DNA from 3 places in the Bacillus sp. Medicinal_06 genome. Region 3 is predicted to be linked to each of the others. Evidence: riboswitches for the same ligand, from Rfam matches in the RefSeq annotation. Region 3 holds a riboswitch; each other region holds the start of a gene.

Region 1 (3,286 bases), on a different contig from region 3:
AAAAGTAATTGGTGCGACGCTATCCAAATGCGCAATTGATTCTCTTATTTATGAGCGAACATTTGACTTAGTTGTTGTAGATGAAGTGAGTATGGCATATGTGCCGCAACTCGCATTAGCTGCTTCTCTTGGTAAAAGAATTGTCGTTTGTGGTGACTTTTTACAGTTGCCTCCAATTGCGATGGCAAACCATGAGCTTGTTAGAAAATGGCTAGGGGAAGATATGTTTTATCATGCTGGCATTGTCCAATCTGTAAATAGTTATGAAGCACATCCAAATTTATTTATGCTGCAAGAACAAAGACGGATGCATGAGGATATATCTAAATTTACAAACTCATTTATTTATAAGAATAGAGTGTTCGACCATCCTTCTGTTTCGGCAAGGCAGGAATTAGCGGAATTACAGCCATTTGCAAATGAAGCGACTGCTCTATTTGATACTAGTTTGATGGGAGCCTATTCTTTAAAAGATGCAGCTTCTGGTTCACGTTTTAATATGATGTCCGGTCTTGTTGCGATGCAAATGATTTTAATCGGTTTATTAGATGGTGTTCAATCCATTGGAGTTGTCACACCATATCGCGCACAGTCCCGTTTCTTATCAACATGCATAAGAGAACTATTGCAAAAAACAAAGTATCGAAATACACCTGTTTTAGCGGCAACTGTTCATAAATTTCAAGGGTCTGAACGAGACATGATGATATTTGATACAGTAGATAGTTATCCGCAAGAAAGACCTGGTGTGTTATTTTTTGATCATAAAAATCATCGTCTTGTAAACGTTGCGGTAACGAGGGCAAGAGGGAAGTTCATTCAGTTATCGGACTGCCAATATATGCGGAAAAATCTTTCGAGAAAACAAGCGTTATCTCATTTAACTTCTCACATAGAAAGACACGGAAATGTGTATGATCGCAGGTCATCACGTCCGTTGTTCGAACGAAAAATTACAAAGCGCTTGAGATGGTTTATGCAAATGAATTTGGAAGAGACAAAAGTATTGTTAAAAGATATTTTGTCAGCAAAACAAAAAATTATTATTTCGCTTCCAAGTACAAGACAGGTAGATAAAAGAGTATGGCAGGCATTAATGCGTACAGTGGCGCAAGTCACAATATATAGCGATGGACCCATTCCATTAAAAAATGTAAGAGTACAAAGACAAAATAAATCACTTCCATTTATATGTATTGATGATGAAATCTTTTGGGTAGGTGCGCCGTTAACGTCACAAATGACGTTTGAAGGAAGTCCAGAATTCCCTTATATATGTGCGAGAATGCATACTCCTGAAACGATTGGCGTTTTAAAAGGATTTTTAGATATTCGGTAAAATCAAATCGGAATTCCTTGACATTTAGTCGGAATAAAACTAGAATGAAAATAATTTAATATAATTTTATGAAAATAAAAACGATTTTCTTATCAAGAGAGGTAGAGGGACTGGCCCTATGAAACCTCGGCAGCGGATTCAATATGAATACTGTGCCAATTCCAGCAAGTGAAAGACTTGAAAGATAAGAAAGAAGGCATTTTTGAATCTGTATTTTTCAAGCCTCTTTCTATCTTTTAGAGAGAGGCTTTTTTATATGTAAATTTAAAGGAGGAATAGGAAAATGACAACAAAACAAGTAACGTCACACCGAAATAGTATTACTGAAAGCATAGAAAGAAATAAAGAGACGTATGTAAAAACAAGTCATGATATACATGAGAACCCTGAAATTGGTAATCAAGAATTCTTTGCATCAAGAACATTAAGCTTATTACTAGGAAGTGCAGGTTTTCAACTGCAACACAATATAGCAGGACATGAAACAGGCTTTATCGCACGGAAAAGCTCAGGGAAACAAGGACCTACAATTGCTTTTTTAGCAGAGTATGACGCTTTGCCTGGATTAGGTCATGCGTGTGGTCATAATTTAATTGGCACAATAAGTGTTGCGGCAGCGATTGCATTATCAGAAACAATTGAAGAAATTGGAGGTGAAATCGTCGTATTTGGAACACCAGCAGAAGAAGGTGGACCAAATGGAAGTGCCAAAGCAAGTTATGTGAAAGCAGGTTTGTTTAACAATATCGATGCAGCACTTATGATTCACCCGAGTGGAAAAACAGCAACAACAAGTCCATCGCTAGCAGTTGATCCACTTGATTTTCATTTTTATGGAAAGTCTGCACATGCGGCAGCATCACCAGAGGAAGGAATTAATGCATTAGATGCGATTATTCAGCTTTACAGTGGGATTAATGCACTTCGCCAACAACTTCCAGCAGATGTGAAAATTCATGGTGTCATTACTGAAGGTGGAAAGGCGCCGAATATTATTCCAGATTACGCAGCAGCTCGCTTTTTCATTCGCGCAGCAACGCGTAAAAGATGTGCTGAAGTAACTGAAAAGGTACGAAATATTGCACAGGGATCCGCATTAGCAACAGGAACAACAGTAAAAATCAATCAGTTCCAAAATGAAATTGATGAATTATTAGTAACAAAAACATTTAATGAAGTGATTGCTGAGGAATTAGAAAACCTTGGTGAAGATGTAAATCGTAAAGAGAGACTTGGAATCGGTTCAACAGATGCAGGGAATGTAAGTCAAGTCGTACCAACAATTCATCCTTACATTAAAATTGGTCCAGACAATTTAATTGCTCATACGAATGAATTTAGAGAAGCAGCTCGTTCGGAACTTGGCGATAAAGCATTAATTACATCTGCAAAAGCATTAGCGTATGCAGCATACAGATTAATTACAGAAGAAGGAACACTTGCTCAAATTAAGGAAGAATTTAAAGAAGCGCAGCGAAATCAGTGATGTAGAAATATAGTTTTTAGACTTAGAAATTGCAAAATGATAGTAGAAGAAGCCTAACATCTATTTGGTAGGCTTCTTATTTTTTAGTTTCACGTACTAGATTTTAAAATTTCTCAATTAAAGTATTTAAAGCTTTAGATTTTATTCTCTCATATTCCATAGCGCCGGCGAGTTCATCAGCAAGAAGAGGAGATTTTCTAACATATCTTTCACGAATTACATCGTAAAGTTCATATGGAAATAGCATATCGATAAACATGATCTTTTTTTGTTCAGCTGTTAGAGGAGAAATTGATTCGTAAGCGTTAATCATAATATTAAATTGATCCTCATTCCAAACTCCCGTTGTATCTAATAAAGGAATAATCATTTTACGCAAATCACGAATCGGAAGATCAAAAGACACGGTATCTAAATCAATTACCCAAATTTGATTATTTGGGTCAAGAAGGGAATTTCCT
Region 2 (3,286 bases), on a different contig from region 3:
GGGATACATGAGACTCCATATGGAGCAAATGCACGTATAATTGGAGTGGTGTATTACCGAGTAATCTGAGCAATTGCGCTTCTGTTTCTTGTTTTGTTGGCATTAAGTTCAAAATTGCAATTTTTAAAGCACGTATATCTTGTGTTTCAGCTCGTTCTTTTGTCATGACAAAAATATTCTCTTTTTGCAATACTTTACGAGCTGGTAAATCCTTATCAACAATGATCGGCATGTGCTTTGCCTCCAACTAATGCTTCCTCTAGGTCCGCAATAATATCAGAAACATCTTCTATACCGACTGATAGGCGAATTAAATCAGATGTAACACCTGCTAAACGCTGTTCTTCTTCATTTAACTGTCTATGCGTTGTACTAGAAGGATGAATCACACATGTTCTCGCATCTGCTACATGTGTTACAAGTGTTGCTAACTTCACATTTGCAATAAATTCTTTCGCAGATTCTAATCCTCCTTTAATTCCAAATGTTAAAACACCACTTGCACCTTTTGCTAAATACTTTTGTGCTAGTAGATAATTTTCGTTACTTTCTAATCCCGGATAATTCACCCATTCAATACGATCATGATTAGCAAGCCACTTCGCAACTGCAAGAGCATTTTCACTATGACGCTCCATTCGTAAATGCAATGTTTCTAAACCAATATTGCTAATATACGCATTGAATGGGCTCATACAGTTTCCATAGTCTCTTAATAGTTGAACACGAGCTTTCACAATATATGCTGCCTGCCCAAAGTTCTGCACATAACTTACACCGTGATAACTTGGATCTGGTTCGACAAGCTCTGGATATTTTCCATTTGTCCAATCAAAATTTCCACCATCAATAACAATCCCACCTAATGAACTTGCATGGCCATCAATATATTTTGTTGTAGAATGAACAATGATATTTGCCCCATGTTCAAACGCTTGGCACAAATATGGTGTCGCCAAAGTATTGTCCACGATAAAAGGTACTTCTAGTTCTTTTGCCGCTGCTGAAAACTCTTTAAAATTTAAAACATTCATCGCTGGATTTCCAAGCGATTCTGCATAAATTAGCTTTGTTTTGTCATTTGCAAGTGCCACAATCTCATCAGCAGCTAAATTTGGATTAAAGAATGTAACATCAATTCCTAATTTACGTAGACTTATCCCAAATAAGTTAAATGTTCCCCCATAAACGGTTGAAGAACAAAGTAAATGATCACCACTACTACAAATATTTAGAACAGCAAGCATAATGGCCGCTTGACCAGAGGCTGTCGCAACAGCTCCAACGCCGCCTTCTAAATCGGATAACTTTTGTTCAAATGCTGCTAGTGTCGGATTCCCAATACGCGTATAAATATAGCCTTCTGCCTCTAAATTAAAGAGTGCCGCTAAATCATCAGACGTATCGTATTTGTACGTCGTACTTTGATAGAGTGGTAAAACACGTGGTTCACCATTTTTTGGTGTATAACCACCCTGTACACAAATGGTTCCTTTTCCCCATGATTCTCCCATTTCTCTTTCTCCTTTCTTTTATAGAAAATAAAAAAACTGCTTCTTTCCCTAACAAGAAAGAAGCAGTTTGAAAACACGCTCTAAAGTCTCTTTCTTATCTCTCAGGGTTTATTACCTGCAGGATTTGGCACAATTCCGTGATACGGCTGTTGCCAAGGTTTCATAGGGCCTGTCCCTCCACCTTTTCTTGATAAGACTATGCAATTACCGTTGATTTTATAGCAATCATTTCCTAATGTCAATTATTTTTCTGAATGTTTACAAAAGATTTTATTAACTGTTTTATTGTTTATTCAGAAAATTAAAGTTATATTAAAATTATTATTATAATTGACCTTTCCCCCTAAAATATTCTACACGTTTACTTATACGTTTTTTCTTTTCATACTCTATCGTCATGAGTAAAGCGGCTATTATAAGCAAGCTATTACTAACAATCATCAAAGGAATAGATAAGTATATCATTGCATATAAACTTGGAAAAATTGCAGCGCACATAAAAAAAATTCGATGAAGAAACACTGCGATACAAACAAATAGTATAGATACCATAACCATAATAAAAATAGAAAACTGTTCTACATGAAAGGAAGTCCACCGATATTCTCGATAAAAATAAGTTATGACTTGTACGGCACATGCTAAAAAGCCTATCATGTGACCAACAACATGGAATTTATACCTATCTTGTTTTCTTCCAATTTTTATAGCTAAATTTATAAAGGTACCCATTACAGCCCCGATTACTGTGAACACCCCTATATACCATAAATTTCTACCAATCGAAATCTCAACGCCATAAACACCATAAAGCATAAGGGCTATACCCGTTCCAATCATTATAGTAGACAAAACAACATCATATTTTTTATACGGAAATTGCCTTTGCAAAATTAACGAAATAATTAATATACAGGTACATGCTGCTAAAGCAGTATAAATAAAAACACCCAAACCTCTCCCTCCCTCATGGTAAATTTTACTATAAAATCACAATAAGTCTTATATTCATTCATATGAAAAAAAACTCACGTACATAACGCGAGTTTTCACTATTCTACAATAACAGCTATACCTTAACCAATTCATTTCCCTCTATTCCTTTGGCTTATTGCACAAGACACTCTCCCAATTTCCTTAGAATCTTTAAAGGGATAACACCATGTTTTAATCTAAGAAGATCGTAATTATTGTAAAATTTGATAAAGCTCATTAAGACTTTGTATTTCATAAGTCGGAATAATTCCAATATGATTCGGCTTCTTAGCAGGATTAAACCAACATGTGTCTAATCCTGCTAACTGCCCACCTTTAATATCTGCACTTAATGAATCACCGATAATTAATCCTTTCTCCACAGAGAAATTAGAAATTCGTGCAAAAACATAATCGAAGTATTCCTTCATTGGCTTTTGATGACCAGTGTCTTCTGAAACAAAAATATCCTTAAAGAATGAATGTAATCCCGAATTACGCAGGCGTTTATCTTGCGTTTTGGAAACACCGTTTGTAACAATATATAAATCATATTCGCTTTGGAGATCTTGTATTAGTTCAAAGGCTCCTTGAATAAGCTGATTCCCTTCTTCTAAATAACTACGATAATTCTGTTCAAACAAAGGTCCATCAACTTCCTGACCGTACTCCTTAAATAAAATTGAAAATCGAGTATTTACTACCTCATCTCGGTCCATTTTTCCTTCCTCAAAGGATTTCCACAGACCTTGGTTTATTCTTTTATAATGTGCTGTAATTTCATCAGTTAAAGGGAT
Region 3 (3,286 bases):
AAGCGCATGAAGGCATGACATTTACAATTGCATTCTCTGCTGTATTCGTAGCAGGCATGATTTTAATTTTGTTATCATTCACATCATTCCGTACAAAACTAATGGAAGCTATTCCTGAAAACTTAAAACATGCAATTACTGCTGGGATTGGCTTATTTATTGCTTTTATCGGTTTACGTATGACAGGAATTGTAGTGAAACATGACTCAAACTTAGTTGGCCTTGGAGACCTTCACTCTGCTCCAGTACTACTTGCATTAGCTGGTCTTGGAATCACACTTATTCTTATGTCTTTAAACATAAACGGCGCATTATTCTTCGGTATGTTATTAACAGGAATTATCGCTTATTTCACAGGACAGTTAACATTCTCAAACGGCATTACATCAATGCCTGGATTACCAGAAGGAATTATTGTTTCTAACCCAATTACAGCTGTTTCTGATGTCATTAATTACGGACTATACGGCGTAGTATTCTCTTTCTTCCTTGTTACGCTATTCGATACAACAGGTACACTACTTGGTGTTGCACAGCAAGGTGGATTTATGAAAGATGGCAAACTGCCGAAATCAGGACGCGCTCTTTTATCTGATTCTTTCTCAGCAACGATCGGTTCTATGTTCGGAACAACACCATCAACAGCGTACATTGAATCATCTGCAGGTGTTGCAGCTGGTGGACGTACTGGTTTAACAACAATTACAGTTGCTGCATTATTTGCGGTTGCTGCATTCTTCGGTCCTCTAGTAGGCGCTGTTTCTGGCGTATCAGCAATTACATCTCCATCATTAATTATTGTTGGTAGCTTAATGATGGGCTCTGTACGTCACATCGATTGGGATACATTCGACGAAGCATTCCCTGCATTCTTAGTAATCTTAAGCATGCCACTTACATCAAGTATCGCAACAGGTATTGCACTTGGATTCATTTCATATCCACTTATGAAAATGGCAAAAGGACAATTCCGCGCTGTACATCCACTTGTATACGTATTTGGTATTTTGTTTGCTTATCAGTTGATTTTCTTACCGCATTAAAATTCCTCGTAATGAGGAATTTTTTTTATGAAAAGTGTTTGACAACATTATATAAATGTGGAATAATTCGAACTAGTTGAATATTTGATGTCTTATCAAGAGCAGGTGGAGGGATGAGCCCTACGAAGCCCGGCAACCGACCCATAATGGGCACGGTGCTAATTCTTACAACACATTGTGTTGAAAGATAAGAGTAACGTGATAAGACGTCTTTTCTCTTTGAAAAGGCGTTTTTTATTTCCTCTCCTCCCCTCTCTTCTTACATTCAGGAGGGATTTTTTTATGAAGAAATTATGTTCCATCTTATTAATCATTCTCTTGTTCACATTAACAGCTTGTACAAATGAACAAGATGCTGTTTCTTCACAGAAACAACAAACCGTAAAAAAAGAAACGACCTCTTCACAAAGTAATTCACAGACAGAAATTCCAAAACAAGTGCAAAAACCGTTAAAAGTTGCTTTAATTATGCAAATGTCTATCGGAACATTCTCCTCCCAATATATTGAGGGGGTAAAAAAGCAAATTGAACAATTTGGTGGTAGCGTACAAGTATACAATTCCGACAATGACTTAGCGAAAATGGCAGCAAATCTAGATACTGCGATTAATTCAAAAGTTGATGGGATTTTAATTGATCACGGTCGCTCTGAGGCACTAAAGCCAGGCGTAGAAAAAGCCTTACAAGCAAACATTCCAATAGTCGCATTTGATAATGATTTACGTTTACCTGGTGTAACCGTTATTGATCAAGATGACTATAGTCTCGCATGGAAGTCGTTAAAAACATTAGCTGAAGATTTAAATGGAAAAGGAAATATAGCTGTAGTATGGGTTGGCGGCTTTGCTCCAATGGAACGTCGCAGCGTTATCATTGATGCATTTTATAAACGTTATCCAAATATAAAAGAAGTAGCTCGATTCGGTACTGCTAGTAATAACACGCCACTAGATACACAAACACAAGTAGAAGCATTATTAAAGAAATATCCTAACAAAGGCGATTTACATGCTATTTTTGCTTCTTGGGATGAATTTGCCAAAGGGGCTGTAAAAGCACTTGAACAAGCTGGTCGCACTGATATAAAAGTATACGGCATTGATTTAAGCAACGAAGATTTACAATTAATGCAAAAAGAAAACTCACCTTGGGCTGCCACAACTGCAACTGATCCAGCTGAAGTAGGTAAAGTACAGGTACGCTTCCTGTATAAAAAAATTGCCGGCGAACATACGCCAGATATTTACTCGTTAGACCCATACATTGTAAAGAAAAATAGTTTACCTACAGAAAGTATCACTATGGAACAATTGTCTAAATACATAAGCGGCTGGGGAAATTCAAAAGATGCGTACTCACCTTGGATGAACAAATTAGAGAAGGAGAAAAAACGATGACATTCTCACTTCAAAACATCACACATTCTTATACAACTACCCCTGTGCTACAAGATGTTTCCATAGAGGTACAAAAGGGAAAAATTCATGCGTTACTTGGAATGAATGGTGCAGGAAAAAGCACCTTATTAAAAATAGCAACTGGCGAAATCCGTCCAGTTGCCGGCAAGATAAAAATTAATGAACAAACCATTTCTTTCACTTCGCCAAGAGATGCAAAAAAACATGGTATTGCTTTCGTTACACAAGAAGTAGATCACGGGCTTATTCCAAATTTGTCTGTATTAGAAAATCTACTAATCGATTATTTAGCACTAAATAGTAAAATTCTATTCTCAAAATCACAACTAACACAGCTTGCTAAAAAATATTTGCAAGCCGTGCACATCGATTTAAACGTTTGGGAAGATATTTCAAACTGTTCTTTACATGAAAAACAATTACTTCTTATTGCAAGAGCATTATCTAATAACACAAGTTATCTTTTATTAGATGAACCAACTTCTTCACTTGGGCCAAAAGAAGTTGAAAACTTTGGTAAGCTATTGCAGCAATTAAAGGCGCAAGGAATTGGAATCGTATTAATTTCCCATCGCTTATCAGAAATCAGAAAATTTGCAGATGTTGTAACTATATTACGAAATGGTACCGTTGCATTATCAGAAACGATCACAAAGATTACTGACCAAAAAATTGTTGAAGCAATGACAGGAAAACAGCTTTCAATTCCTGTAAATACAAAAACGAAGCAACATACAGAAGATATATTTCAAGTTCATCATCTTCAGTTACACAAAAATCGTTCTCCTGTTTCGCTTACTATTCGAAAAGGAGAAACAATTGTT

The links. Region 3 has a riboswitch for S-adenosylmethionine ahead of AC1M36_RS10420 (sugar ABC transporter substrate-binding protein). Riboswitches for the same ligand answer to the same signal wherever they lie in the genome.
Region 1: it holds a riboswitch for S-adenosylmethionine, as region 3 does, so the genes downstream of both, AC1M36_RS01885 (M20 family metallopeptidase) here and AC1M36_RS10420 (sugar ABC transporter substrate-binding protein) in region 3, are expected to answer to the same signal.
Region 2: it holds a riboswitch for S-adenosylmethionine, as region 3 does, so the genes downstream of both, AC1M36_RS20745 (bifunctional O-acetylhomoserine aminocarboxypropyltransferase/cysteine synthase) here and AC1M36_RS10420 (sugar ABC transporter substrate-binding protein) in region 3, are expected to answer to the same signal.

The regions. Positions count from the first base shown of each region.
Region 1 covers NZ_JBWYHD010000001.1:357,731-361,016, reverse strand. The annotation lists gene AC1M36_RS01890 (AAA domain-containing protein) at 1-1,339, shown strand, start outside; SAM riboswitch class I at 1,426-1,530, shown strand; gene AC1M36_RS01885 (M20 family metallopeptidase) at 1,623-2,825, shown strand; gene AC1M36_RS01880 (CotS family spore coat protein) at 2,929-3,286, opposite strand, start outside.
Region 2 covers NZ_JBWYHD010000009.1:78,420-81,705, forward strand. The annotation lists gene metA (homoserine O-acetyltransferase MetA) at 1-232, opposite strand, end outside; gene AC1M36_RS20745 (bifunctional O-acetylhomoserine aminocarboxypropyltransferase/cysteine synthase) at 216-1,514, opposite strand; SAM riboswitch class I at 1,606-1,711, opposite strand; gene AC1M36_RS20750 (hypothetical protein) at 1,839-2,468, opposite strand; gene AC1M36_RS20755 (YjjG family noncanonical pyrimidine nucleotidase) at 2,702-3,286, opposite strand, start outside.
Region 3 covers NZ_JBWYHD010000004.1:26,033-29,318, reverse strand. The annotation lists gene AC1M36_RS10425 (NCS2 family permease) at 1-1,043, shown strand, start outside; SAM riboswitch class I at 1,133-1,237, shown strand; gene AC1M36_RS10420 (sugar ABC transporter substrate-binding protein) at 1,326-2,441, shown strand; gene AC1M36_RS10415 (sugar ABC transporter ATP-binding protein) at 2,438-3,286, shown strand, end outside.